Linked DNA regions of Piscinibacter sp. HJYY11. The protein of the gene in region 1 interacts with the protein of each later gene in a pairwise test. Links are inferred from orthologs where the notes say so. Each region holds a gene or a part of one and is shown on either strand. Other genes may lie near its edges. The genes, in order: JI745_RS03710 and JI745_RS04240.

What was found.
Region 2: the proteins of JI745_RS03710 (region 1) and JI745_RS04240 interact in binary tests that used the Escherichia coli proteins (3 or more experiments, as listed by UniProt). The link is inferred for Piscinibacter sp. HJYY11 from one-to-one orthologs.

Annotation. Positions count from the first base shown.
Region 1 is NZ_JAERQZ010000001.1:819,950-826,589, reverse strand. The notes cover bases 1,472-4,837. They hold JI745_RS03710 (2-oxoglutarate dehydrogenase E1 component), read left to right. Parts: upstream 1,472-1,778; coding sequence 1,779-4,637; downstream 4,638-4,837. Other genes in these bases: odhB (2-oxoglutarate dehydrogenase complex dihydrolipoyllysine-residue succinyltransferase), read left to right, coding at 4,752-4,837; JI745_RS03715 (hypothetical protein), read right to left, coding at 1,472-1,547. Also shown: JI745_RS03725 (acyl-CoA dehydrogenase), read left to right, coding at 1-260; JI745_RS03720 (nitronate monooxygenase family protein), read left to right, coding at 279-1,235; more of JI745_RS03715, read right to left, coding at 1,236-1,471; more of odhB, read left to right, coding at 4,838-6,020; lpdA (dihydrolipoyl dehydrogenase), read left to right, coding at 6,031-6,640. UniProt on the Escherichia coli protein: E1 component of the 2-oxoglutarate dehydrogenase (OGDH) complex which catalyzes the decarboxylation of 2-oxoglutarate, the first step in the conversion of 2-oxoglutarate to succinyl-CoA and CO(2).
Region 2 is NZ_JAERQZ010000001.1:938,350-944,614, forward strand. Bases 983-3,973 are described here. They hold JI745_RS04240 (ABC-F family ATP-binding cassette domain-containing protein), read left to right. Parts: upstream 983-1,497; coding sequence 1,498-3,450; downstream 3,451-3,973. Other genes in these bases: JI745_RS04235 (cystathionine gamma-synthase family protein), read right to left, coding at 983-1,457; JI745_RS04245 (serine hydrolase), read right to left, coding at 3,447-3,973. Also shown: JI745_RS04230 (hypothetical protein), read left to right, coding at 1-224; more of JI745_RS04235, read right to left, coding at 225-982; more of JI745_RS04245, read right to left, coding at 3,974-4,733; JI745_RS04250 (MarR family winged helix-turn-helix transcriptional regulator), read left to right, coding at 4,849-5,337; JI745_RS04255 (organic hydroperoxide resistance protein), read left to right, coding at 5,377-5,802; JI745_RS04260 (asparaginase), read right to left, coding at 5,799-6,265. UniProt on the Escherichia coli protein: Genetic data indicate it may be involved in ribosome assembly or function.

The DNA.
Region 1 (6,640 bases):
ACCCGAACGCGGTGTTCGCCGGCTCGGTGCCCTACCTGATGCTTGCCGGCAATGTGATGGCGGGGTGGCAACTGGGCCGTGCGCTGCTGGCCGCTGAATCGCAGCTCAAGGCCGGCGAGGGCGATGCCGCTTTCCTGCAAGCTAAGGTGACGACGGCGCAGTTCTACGCCGAGCACATCCTGAGCCGTGTGCCGGGCCAGCGCGATGCGATCGTCGAGGGTGCCGACAGCGTCACGGCACTCGCCCTCGAATCCTTCTGAGAACTTTCGGAGACTCCCTTGGCCTTGCCACCCATCCTTCAGAACCTGCCGCTGCCCATCATCGGCTCGCCGCTGTTCATCATCAGCAATCCCAAGCTCGTGATCGAGCAGTGCAAGGCAGGCGTCATTGGCTCGATGCCCGCGCTCAATGCACGCCCTGCGGAGCTGCTGGACGAGTGGCTGGCAGAGATCACCGAGACACTCGCGGCCTACAACAAGGCCAACCCGGACAAGCCGGCCGCGCCGTTCGCCATCAACCAGATCGTGCACAAGAGCAACGACCGGCTCGAGCACGACATGCAGCTGTGCGCCAAGTACAAGGTGCCCATCGTCATCACCTCGCTGGGCGCGCGTGAGGACGTGAACCAGGCGGTGCACGGCTGGGGCGGCGTGGTGCTGCACGACATCATCAACAACAAGTTCGCGCACAAGGCGATCGAGAAGGGCGCCGATGGCCTGATCGCCGTGGCGGCCGGGGCTGGGGGGCATGCGGGTGTGAAGAGCCCGTTCGCGCTGATCCAGGAGATCCGCGAGTGGTTCGACGGTCCGCTGGCCTTGAGCGGCTCGATCGCCAACGGTGCCGCCGTGCTCGCGGCCCAAGCGATGGGCGCCGACTTCGCCTACATCGGCACGGCCTTCATCGCCACCGAAGAGGCGCGCGCCGACGAGCGCTACAAGCAGTCGATCGTCGACGGCACGTCCGACGACATCGTCTACAGCAACCTCTTCACCGGCGTGCACGGCAACTACCTGGCGCCGTCGATCCGCAACGCCGGCCTCGACCCCGACAACCTGCCGACGAGCGACGCCAGTGCCATGAGCTTCGGTTCCAACCGCGTGAAGCCGTGGAAAGACATCTGGGGTTCAGGGCAGGGGATCGGCGCGGTGAAGAAGGTGCTGCCGGCGCGTGAACTGGTGCAGCGTCTGGCCAGCGAATACGCCGCCGCCCGCGAGCGGCTCGCAGCGATCGCCTGATCAGCCGGCGTCGACCGACAGGCTGCAGTCGCAGCCTTGGCCCGCGGCGATCAAGCGCCGCGCGGCCCGGCCCAGCACCTGGGCCATCCATCGCACCTTGATGTAGCGCTGCGGCTCGCTCACCACGCCGCAGCGGTACACCCGTTCACTTTCCATCCACACCAGCGCGGCGCAGCTGCCATGCCGTCGCCGGCTCACGAGCATGCCGACAGGGCAGGGCTCGGCCGCGCAGCACACCCCACAGCCATTGCAGGCTTCGCCGATTGCCGGTTTGGCGGGCGCTTCGGGCTGGATGTGGATCACGCGGTGCATGCGAGTGTGAGATTTATCCCTGTTGTCATCGTATGAAGCGCCGGGGAGTCCAATGCGGCGAAGTGACAGTGGTTCCAAGCCGGTGTTACAGTCGCGCCCAGACTTTTCAGGTCCTTCCCGTCCCCTTGATGTCAGTCAAGGCGGGTCGCAATCCGCCAGTCGGTTAAGCCGTGTCGCGGAAGGTTTATCAACCCACTACAGCCCCGGAAACCGGAGCGAAAGGTGAGCGAAATGATGCAGGAATACAGGTCGAACTCGTACCTGTTCGGAGGCAATGCGCCCTACGTCGAAGAGATGTACGAGGCCTACCTCGACAACCCGGGCTCCGTGCCCGACAACTGGCGTGCGTACTTCGACGCCCTCCAGAACGTCCCTGCGACCGATGGCACCGAGGCCCGCGACGTGGCCCACGCGCCGGTGGTGGAATCATTCGCTCAACGCGCCAAGGCCAACGCCTTCGCCGTCAAGACGAGCAGCACCGAGCTGGCCGTCGCACGCAAGCAGGTCCACGTCCAGTCGCTGATCGCCGCCTACCGCTCGATCGGCGCCCGCTGGGCCGACCTCGACCCGCTCAAGCGCCAGGAGCGCCCCAAGATCCCCGAGCTGGAGCCGGCGTTCTACGACCTGAGCGAGTCCGACATGGACATCACGTTCAGCGCGACGAACACCTACTTCACCACCGCCGAGCAGCAGACGCTGCGCGAGATCCTCCAGGCGCTGCGTGAAACCTATTGCGGCAGCATCGGCGCCGAGTTCATGCACATCACCGAGCCGGTGGAAAAGCGCTGGTGGCAGCAGAGGCTCGAGTCGATCCGCTCGAAGCCGAACTTCACGGCCGACGAGAAGAAGAACATCCTCGAGAAGCTCACGGCCGCCGAAGGCCTGGAGCGTTACCTCCACACCAAGTACGTCGGTCAGAAGCGCTTCTCGCTGGAAGGCGGCGAGAGCTTCATCGCCTCGATGGACGAAGTGGTGCAGCGCTCGGGCGTCAAGGGCGTGCAGGAGATCGTGATCGGCATGGCCCACCGCGGCCGCCTGAACGTGCTGGTCAACACCCTGGGCAAGATGCCCAAGGACTTGTTCGCCGAGTTCGACCACACCGCGCCGGAAAACCTGCCCTCGGGTGACGTGAAGTACCACCAGGGCTTCTCGAGCGACGTGTCGACCGACGGTGGCCCGGTGCACCTGAGCCTCTCGTTCAACCCCTCGCACCTGGAAATCGTGAACCCGGTGGTCGAAGGCTCGGTCAAGGCCCGCCTCGACCGCCGCGGCGACAAGGCCGGCGACACCGTGCTGCCCGTGCTGGTGCACGGCGACGCGGCCTTCGCCGGCCAGGGCGTGGTGATGGAAACGCTGGCGCTCGCGCAGACCCGCGGCTACTACACCGGCGGCACGCTGCACATCGTCATCAACAACCAGATTGGCTTCACCACCAGCGACCCGCGCGACACGCGCTCCACGCTGTATTGCACCGACGTCGTCAAGATGATCGAGGCCCCGGTGCTGCACGTGAACGGCGACGACCCCGAAGCCGTGGTGCTGTGCACCCAGCTCGCGCTCGACTACCGCCAGGAGTTCAACAAGGACGTCGTCGTCGACATCGTCTGCTTCCGCAAGCTGGGCCACAACGAGCAGGACACCCCCTCGCTCACCCAGCCGCTGATGTACAAGAAGATCGGCCAGCACCCCGGCACCCGCAAGCTCTACGGCGACAAGCTCGTCGCCCAGGGTGTGCTGCCGCCCGAGGGGCCGGACGACATGGTCAAGGCCTATCGCGCCGCGATGGACGCCGGCAAGCACACGGTCGACCCGGTGCTCACCAACTACAAGAGCAAGTACGCCGTCGACTGGTCGCCCTTCCTCAACAAGAAGTGGACCGACTCGGCCGACACCGCGCTGCCGCTCACCGAGATCAAGCGTCTTGCCGAGCGCATCACCTCGATCCCGGTCAACTTCAAGCCGCACCCGCTGGTCGAGAAGGTGCTCGCCGACCGTGCCGCGATGGGCCGCGGCGAGATCAACGTCGACTGGGGCATGGCCGAACACTTCGCCTACGCCTCCCTCGTGGCGAGCGGCTACCCCGTGCGCCTGTCGGGCGAAGACTGCGGCCGTGGCACGTTCACGCACCGCCATGCCGTGCTGCACGACCAGAACCGCGAGAAGTGGGACGAAGGCACCTGGACGCCGCTGCAGCACATCGCCGACAACCAGGCTCCGTTCGTCGTCATCGACTCGCTGCTGTCGGAAGAAGCCGTGCTCGGCTTCGAATACGGCTATGCGTCTGCCGACCCCAACACCCTCGTGATCTGGGAAGCGCAGTTCGGTGACTTCGTGAACGGTGCGCAGGTCGTGATCGACCAGTTCATCGCGTCCGGCGAAGTGAAATGGGGCCGTGCCAACGGCCTCACGCTGATGCTGCCGCACGGCTACGAGGGCCAAGGCCCCGAGCACTCGTCCGCCCGTCTCGAGCGTTTCATGCAGCTGGCGGCCGACAACAACATGCAGATCGTGCAGCCGACCACGGCCAGCCAGATCTTCCACCTGCTTCGCCGGCAGATGGTGCGCATGTTCCGCAAGCCCCTCGTGATCATGACGCCCAAGTCGCTCCTGCGCGCCAAGGATGCGTCGTCGCCGCTGAGCGAATTCACCAAGGGTGAATTCCGCACCGTCATCGGGCCGAACCACCCGGAGATCGACCCGCAGAAGGTCAAGCGCATCATCGCCTGCTCGGGCAAGGTCGCCTACGACCTGATGAAGAAGCGCGACGAGAAGAAGTCCTTCGACACCGTGATCCTGCGCGTGGAGCAGCTGTACCCGTTCCCGCACAAGGCCTTCGCCGCCGAGCTGAAGAAGTTCCCGAACGCGACCGAGGTGGTGTGGTGCCAGGACGAGCCACAGAACCAGGGCGCCTGGTTCTTCGTGCAGCACTACATCCACGAGAACATGGCCGAAGGCCAGAAGCTTGGTTACGCCGGCCGCCCGGCCTCGGCCTCGCCGGCCGTGGGCTACTCGCACCTGCACCAGGAACAGCAGAAGGCGCTGCTGGATCAGGCATTCGGCAAGCTCAAGGGCTTCGTCCTCACGAAATAAGGTATTGCGGCACGTCTGCCGCAATAACCTGCGCCGTTCGAAAGGCGTCTTCGACGCCTCTCAACGCCGCGGTTGTCGCAGCGAGTGCTCTAACGACAGCATCGAGACACAAAAATGGCAATCGTAGAAGTCAAGGTTCCGCAGCTTTCCGAATCCGTCGCCGAAGCGACGCTGCTGCAGTGGAAGAAGAAGCCCGGCGACGCCGTGGCCGTGGATGAAATCCTCATCGAGATCGAGACCGACAAGGTCGTGCTCGAAGTGCCGGCACCGTCGGCCGGCGTGATGGGTGAAATCGTCAAGGGTGATGGCTCCAGCGTCGTGAGCGACGAAGTCATCGCCAAGATCGACACCGATGGCAAGCCTGGTGCCGCTGCGCCTGCTGCGGCCGCGCCTGCGCCCGCTGCAGTAGCTCCCGCGCCGGCCGCGGCAGCGCCCGCCGCCGGCGGCAGCAAGGGCGACGTGGCCATGCCGGCCGCTGCCAAGCTGCTGGCTGACAACAACCTCGCGGTCAGCGCCGTCGCCGGCACCGGCAAGGACGGCCGTGTGACCAAGGGCGACGTGCTGGGCGCGATCGCCGGGGGTGCCAAGCCCGCGGCCGCCGCACCCGTGAGCGCACCGGTGAATGCCGCTGTCGCCAAGCCGCTGCCCGCCGTGACCGCACCTGTCGCGATGAATCTCGGCGACCGCCCCGAGCAGCGCGTGCCGATGAGCCGCCTGCGCGCGCGCGTGGCCGAGCGCCTGGTGCAGTCGCAATCGACCAACGCCATCCTCACCACGTTCAATGAAGTGAACATGGCCCCGGTGATGGAGATGCGCAAGAAGTTCCAGGAGAAGTTCGAGAAGGAGCACGGCGTGAAGCTGGGCTTCATGAGCTTCTTCGTGAAGGCGGCCGTGGCTGCGCTCAAGCGCTACCCGGTCGTCAACGCCTCGGTGGACGGCAACGACATCGTCTACCACGGCTACTTCGACATCGGCATCGCGGTCGGCTCGCCGCGCGGCCTGGTGGTGCCCATCCTGCGCAACGCCGACCAGATGACCTTCGCCGAGATCGAGAAGAAGATCGCCGAGTTCGGCAACAAGGCGAAGGAAGGCAAGCTGTCGCTCGAAGAGCTGACCGGCGGCACCTTCTCCATCTCGAACGGCGGCACCTTCGGCTCGATGCTGTCGACCCCGATCATCAACCCGCCTCAGTCGGCAATCCTGGGCGTGCACGCGACCAAGGACCGCGCCGTCGTCGAGAACGGCCAGATCGTCATCCGCCCGATGAACTACCTGGCGATGAGCTACGACCACCGCATCATCGACGGCCGCGAAGCCGTGCTGTCGCTCGTGGCGATGAAGGAAGCGCTGGAAGATCCGGCTCGCCTGCTGTTCGACATCTGAGGACACGACCATGAGCAAATCTTTTGACGTGGTCGTCGTCGGTGGCGGCCCCGGCGGCTACATCGCCGCCATTCGCGCCGCGCAGCTCGGCTTCAATGTCGCCTGCATCGACGAGTGGAAGAACAGCAAGGGCGGCCCCGCACCCGGCGGCACCTGCACGAACGTGGGCTGCATTCCCTCGAAGGCGCTGCTGCAATCGAGCGAGCACTTCGAGCATGCCGGCAAGCATTTCGCCGACCATGGCATCGGCCTGTCGAACCTGAGCATCGACGTCGCCAAGATGCTCGGCCGCAAAGACACCGTCGTGAAGCAGAACAACGACGGCATCCTGTACCTGTTCAAGAAGAACAAGGTGTCGTTCTTCCACGGCCGGGGCTCGTTCGTGAAGGCCGCCGATGTCGGCTACGAGATCAAGGTGGCGGGCGCGGCTGAAGAGAGCCTGACCGCCAAGCACGTGATCCTTGCCACGGGCTCCAATCCGCGTGCACTGCCGGGCGCGGCATTCGACGAAGAGAACATCCTCTCCAACGACGGCGCGCTGCGCATCCCCTCGGTGCCGAAGAAGCTGGGCCTCATCGGCGCCGGTGTGATTGGCCTCGAGATGGGCTCGGTGTGGCGTC
Region 2 (6,265 bases), 120 kb from region 1 along the record:
ACGGCATGGCGTACGACGGGCTGCCGTCGATCAACACGCCGCGCCCGTGGCTGCAGGGGCCGGGCAGCGTCTCGCCTGCCACGCAGCTCGCGGTCACCGAGATCTCGAGCGCGGTGCAGAGCGGCATGTTCTGCGCCGGCTCCAGCACGCCGACGATCTATGCCGCCGGGCTCGACCTGTCGGCCAACGGCACGATGAAGCTCTTCGCGATCAGCCCGCGCTGATCAGACCTTCGCCAGCGCCTGCTCGAAGTCGGCCTGCAGGTCGGCGTAGTCCTCGATGCCGACCGAGATGCGCACCAGCGATTCGCTGATGCCCATCTTCTGGCGCTTCTCCAGGCCCATCTCCCAGAAGATGGTCTGCGCCACGGGAATGGCCAGCGTGCGGTTGTCGCCCAGGTGGCTGGACTTGATGACGAGTTCCAGCGCATCGAGCATCGCGAAGGTGTCGTGGCCGGGCTTCAGCTCGAAGCTCATCAGCGCGCCATAGGCCTTGAACCAGCGCCTGGCGTTCTCATGCTGGGCGTGGCTCTCGAGGCCAGGGTAGTGCACGGCGGCGACTTTCGGGTGCTGCTCCAGCCAGGTGGTGAGCTTCAAGGCGTTGTCGCAGGCGCGGTCCATGCGCAGCGTGAGTGTCTCGGCACCGTTCGAGATGCGGTGCGCCGCCTCGGCGCCCAACGTGGCGCCGAAGTCGCGCAGACCCTTCTTGCGGATCTGCAGCAGGCCCCAGGTCTTGGGCGCGCCTTTCTTGTAGGGCGCCTGGATATTGGGAAAGCTCGCCCAGTCGAAGAGCCCGGTGTCGGTGATCGCACCCCCGAGCACATTGCCGTGGCCGCTGATCGACTTCGACAGTGAGTTCATCACCAGGCCGGCCTTCACCGCCGACGGGCGGAACAGGTACGGCGTGGTCATGGTGTTGTCGACCACGTACAAAATGCCGCGTTCCGCACAGAGCTGGCCGATGCCTTCGAGGTCGGCGACCTGGGTGCGCGGGTTGGCGATCGTTTCTACGAAGACAATACGCGTCTTGGGCGTGATGGCCCGGGCCACTTGGGCAGCGTCGGTCGCATCGACCAGCGTCACCGAGCAGCCCAGGTTCTCGAGGGTGGTGAACAGGCTGGCCGTGTTGCCGAAGAGGAACTGGCTGGCCACGATGTGATCGCCCTGCTTGAGCAAGGCCATGAACATCGAGCCGATGGCGCCCATGCCGGTGGCGAAGCTCACGGTGCCCACGCCGCCTTCCAGCAGGGTGACCTTGGCCTCCAGCGCTTGGGTGGTGGGGTTGCCTTGGCGGGCGTACACATGGCCGCTGCGTTCGCCCTGGAAGACAGAGGCCAGCTCGGCAGCCGTCTCGTAGCCGAAGGCGGCCGAGGTGTGCAGAGGTTTGTGGGTGGCGCCATGCTCCACGCCGCCCAGGCGGTCGGCATGGAGAAGTTGGGTGGTGAGGCCGCGGCTCATGTCAGGTCTCAAGAAGAATTTGGATTGAAGCAGTCTCAGCATGATAGTCATCAAGAACGTCACCCTGCGCCGCGGCACGAAGATCGTGCTGCAGGACGCGAGCGTCACCCTGCAGCCCGGTGAAAAGATCGGCCTGGTGGGGCGCAACGGGGCCGGCAAGTCGTCCCTCTTCTCCCTGCTGACGCATCGGCTTCAGTCGGACTCGGGCGACGTCTCCATCCCACCACGCTGGCGCGTGGGCGAGGTCGCGCAGAACATGCCCGAGACCGAGCAAGGCGCCACCGACTTCGTGCTCGAGGGCGACACGCGCCTGATGGAAGCCAACGCGGCGCTGGCCGCCGCCGAAGCCGCCGACGACGGCCACGCCATGGCCGACGCCCACCAGGAGATCGCCGAAGCCGGCGGTTTCGAGGCCCGCCCTCGCGCACAGGCGCTGCTCATGGGCCTGGGCTTCCGCCTCGACCAGCTCGACGACCCGGTCAACAGCTTCTCGGGCGGCTGGAGGATGAGACTCCAGCTCGCGCGCGCGCTGATGTGCCCCGCCGACCTGATGCTGCTCGACGAGCCGACCAACCACCTGGACCTCGATGCCCTCGTCTGGCTCGAAGCCTGGCTGCAGAAGTTCGAAGGCACGATGATCGTCATCAGCCACGACCGCGAGTTCCTCGACGCCATCACCAAGGTCACGCTGCACCTCGACGAGACGCGCCTCACCCGCTACACCGGCAACTACACCGCCTTCGAGGAGATGCGCGCCGAGCGCCTCTTGCAGGCGCAGGCCAACTACGCCAAGCAGCAGGAGCGCATGGCGCACCTGCAGAAGTTCATCGACCGCTTCAAGGCCAAGGCCAGCAAGGCCAAGCAGGCGCAGAGCCGGGTGAAGGCGCTGGCGCGGATGGAGAAGCTCGGGCCGGTGCTGACCAGCAGCGACTTCCAGTTCGAGTTCCGCGAGCCGGTCTCGCTGCCCAACCCGATGCTCGCGTTCTCGATGATGAACTGCGGCTACAACGGCGTGCCCATCGTGCGCGACATCAACCGCTCGGTGCTCGCCGGCCAGCGCATCGGCATCCTCGGCGCCAACGGCCAGGGCAAGTCGACGCTCGTGAAGACCATCGCCCACGAGATCCCGCTGATCTCCGGCGAGGTGACCGAAGGCAAGGGCCTCACGATCGGCTACTTCGCCCAGCAGGAACTCGACGTGCTCTCGCTCGACGATGGCCCGCTGATGCACATGATCCGCCTCGCGCGCGACGTGGGCCCGCAGGCGCGCGAGCAGGAGCTGCGCGACTTCCTCGGCTCCTTCCGCTTCGTGGGCGACATGGTGTCGCAGGCCGTGGGCACGCTCTCGGGCGGCGAAAAGGCGCGGCTCGTGCTCGCGATGCTCGTGTGGCAGCGCCCCAACCTCTTGCTGCTCGACGAGCCGACCAACCACCTCGACCTCACCACCCGCGAGGCGCTCTCGATGGCGCTCAACGAGTTCGAGGGCACGGTGATGCTGGTGAGCCACGACCGTGCGCTGCTGCGCGAGGTGTGCGACGAGTTCTGGCTCGTCACCGAAGGCACCGTCAAGCCCTTCGACGGCGACCTCGACGACTACCAGAAGTGGCTGCTCGAGACCTCGCGCGAGATGGCACGCGCCGCGAAGGATGCGGCCAGCGGCAAGGTGAAGAAAGAAACACAGGCCGCCGTGGTCGCCGCCCCGCCACCCGAGCCCGCGAAGCGCGAAGACCGCAAGGCCTCCGGCCAGGCCCGGCAGAAACTCGCCGAGCAGACCAAGCCGCTGCGCAAGGAGCTCGAAACCCTGGAGAAGCGCATCGCCGCGCTCACCCAGGAGAAGGACAACATCGAAGCCGCCTCGGCCCGCCCCGACCTCACGCCTGCGCAGCGCATCGAGCAAGGCAAGCGCTTGAAGCAGATCGGCGACGAGACCGAGCAGGCCGAGGGCCGCTGGCTCGAGCTCACGACGCAGATCGACGAGCTCAGCGCCGGCTAGGCGCGCAGGGCCTGCGCGACGGCGTGGTACGCCGGCAGCGACACCGGGTCGTTGAACATGTTGCCCGCGCCCGGGTGCGAGGCGAAACGGGCGATGACGACCTCGGCCACCGGGTCCACGTAGATCGCCTGCCCGTGGATGCCGCGCGCCATGAAGGCGCCGTGCGCGTTGTGCGACACCCACCACATGCTGCGATAGCTCCAGCCGGTGAGGATGGGGAAGCCGGCGCGCTCGCAATCGCCGCGCTCGCCACCGCGGCGGATGTCGGCCACCACGCTCGCCGGCACCACCTGGCGGCCGTTGAACACGCCATCGCAGCGCATCGCCTCGCCGAACCGCGCCATGTCGCGCAGCGCGAGGTTGAGGCCGCCGCCGGCGAACTCGGTGCCCCAGGCATCGATGGCGAAGTAGGCGTCCTGCTCCATGCCGAGCGGCGCCCACAGGCGAGTGTGCAGCAGCTCCGAGAGCGTCACGCCCGTCACGCGCATCAGCACCCAGGCCAGCACGTCGGTGTTGGCGGTCTTGTAGGTGAAGGCCTGGCCGTGTTCGCCCTGCTTGGCGATGGACCGCAGGTAGTCGGTGAGCGAGGCCGCGTCGTCGGGCCTGCGAGGCGACAGGCCGATGGCCCGGCCCAGGCGGATGGCGCCTGACTCCGGGTCGAGGTAGTCCTCGGTGTAGGCGATACCGGTGCGCATGTCCAGCACCTGGCGCACGGTGGCATCGCCGAATCCGGAGCCCGCAAGCTCGGGAACGAAGTGGTCGACACGGCGGGTTTCGTCGAGGCTGCCCTCGGCCACGAGCGATGCCGCCACCGTCGCGACGAAGGACTTAGTGACCGACATCGCCAGGTGCGGCAGATGCGGCTGCAGCGCGCCGAAGTAGCGCTCGTCGACGATGCGGCCTTTGTGCAGCACCACCACGCCGTCGGTCCAGGTGGCCTTCAGGCCGTCCGCCCAGCTCATCGGCTTGTCGGCTGCGATGGGGGTGAAGCGCAAGGCACCGAAGTCCTCCAGCGCACGCGGCAGCGCCGACACCGGGCCCTCGCCGCGCCACACGGGGCTCGTCGGCAGGAAGTGGCGCTGATGGCTGAACGACCAGCGGATCTGCGGGAAGCGATTGCGGCTGTTGTCGGCAAAGGCCATGCGGCGTTCCGGCGCCGGTGGTGCGCCGGTCATCCAGCCCAGCCGTTGCGGATCGCTGGCATCAGCATCGAGCTGTTCGGCATTGAAGGCGGCTGCGGCGCGGGCGGCCGCCAGGGCCGCTTCGGTGTAGGTCTGCGTCATGGGCTCACCATACCCAAACCGCCGGCGCCGCACCAACCGGGTTCAACCCTGCGCTTCGGAGGGTATTTATATTGCGCGCAATCTAATTGCGAGCTTTCGATTAGAGTCTCGTTCCATGAACACCGCTCCACGCCGCCACGATGCCAAGGCCGATTGGCTACAGCTCGACCAGCAGCTGTGCTTTGCGCTGTATTCCACGTCGCTTGCGATGACCAAGCTGTACAAGCCGCTCCTGGCACCGCTGGGCCTGACCTACCCGCAGTACCTGGCCTTCCTCGTGCTGTGGGAACGCGACGGGCTCACCGTCGGCGAACTGGGCGAGCGCCTCTTCCTCGACTCGGGCACGCTCACGCCCCTGCTCAAGCGTATGGAAGCGTCGGGCTGGCTCACGCGCAAGCGGGCTGCCGATGACGAGCGCCGCGTCGTGGTCCACCTCACACCGGAAGGCCGCGCCCTCCGGCAAAAGGCCAAGCGCGTGCCCGTGCAGCTCGGTCAGGCCATGCAGTGCGACGTGCAGGAGATCGAAGGCCTCACGCAACGCCTGCAACAACTGCGCGCCAATCTCCTCGACGCCACTGCGGGTGATGCCGCAGGGGCACATTGATCACCCCCTTCTTCCACCCACCCCTGAACGGAGCTTCACATGGCCCTCGAAAAAGTCCTCTACACCGCCCACGCCACCTCCACCGGGGGCCGCACCGGCACCGCCGAGTCGTCTGACGGCGCCCTCAAGGTCAACCTGAGCACCCCCAAGGAGCTGGGCGGCGCCGGCGGCCCGGGCACCAACCCCGAGCAGCTCTTCGCTGCCGGCTACTCGGCCTGCTTCATCGGCGCGATGAAGGCCGTCTCGGCCGCGCAGAAGATCAAGCTGCCGGACGACGTGTCGATCAAGGCCGACGTGGGCATCGGCCCCATCCCCGGCGGCTTCGGCATCCAGGTCGCGATGGCGATCACCGTGCCGGGTTTCGAGAAGGCCCAGGCTGAAGCGCTGGTCGCGGCAGCCCACAAGGTGTGCCCCTATTCGAACGCGACCCGCGGCAACATCGACGTGACCCTGACCGTGGTCTAACCCGCTGGCGACAGCAACTGAAGGATCAACTCCACCCGTGCCTGCGCGGGTGTGAGTTCACCGGCCGACGGCAGCACGTCGTCGGCCCGTTTCAGCACCCGGCCGTTGCCGCAGCGGCTGCTGCGCCAGACGGTCACGCCCTGGTCCTGGGCTTCGAGCAATGCCTCCTCCAGCGCCGCGTGCACCGTGCCATTGCCGGTGGCCGCGACCACCAGGCCCTGCACACCGATTTCGCAGGCGGCACGCACCAGCGCCCCGCTCGCCCCGGCATGGCTGGTGACGATCTCGACCTGCGGCCAGGCATCCGCTTCCATCGGCAGCCACTGCAGCCCAAGCGCCTCGCCTTGCGGCCAGGCGCGCCACGCCGTCACGGCGCCCTCTTCCACCACGCCCAGCGGCCCGGCATCGCCTGAGCTGAACGCGTCCACGCGGTAGGTGTGGGCCTTGCGCACATCGGTCGCGG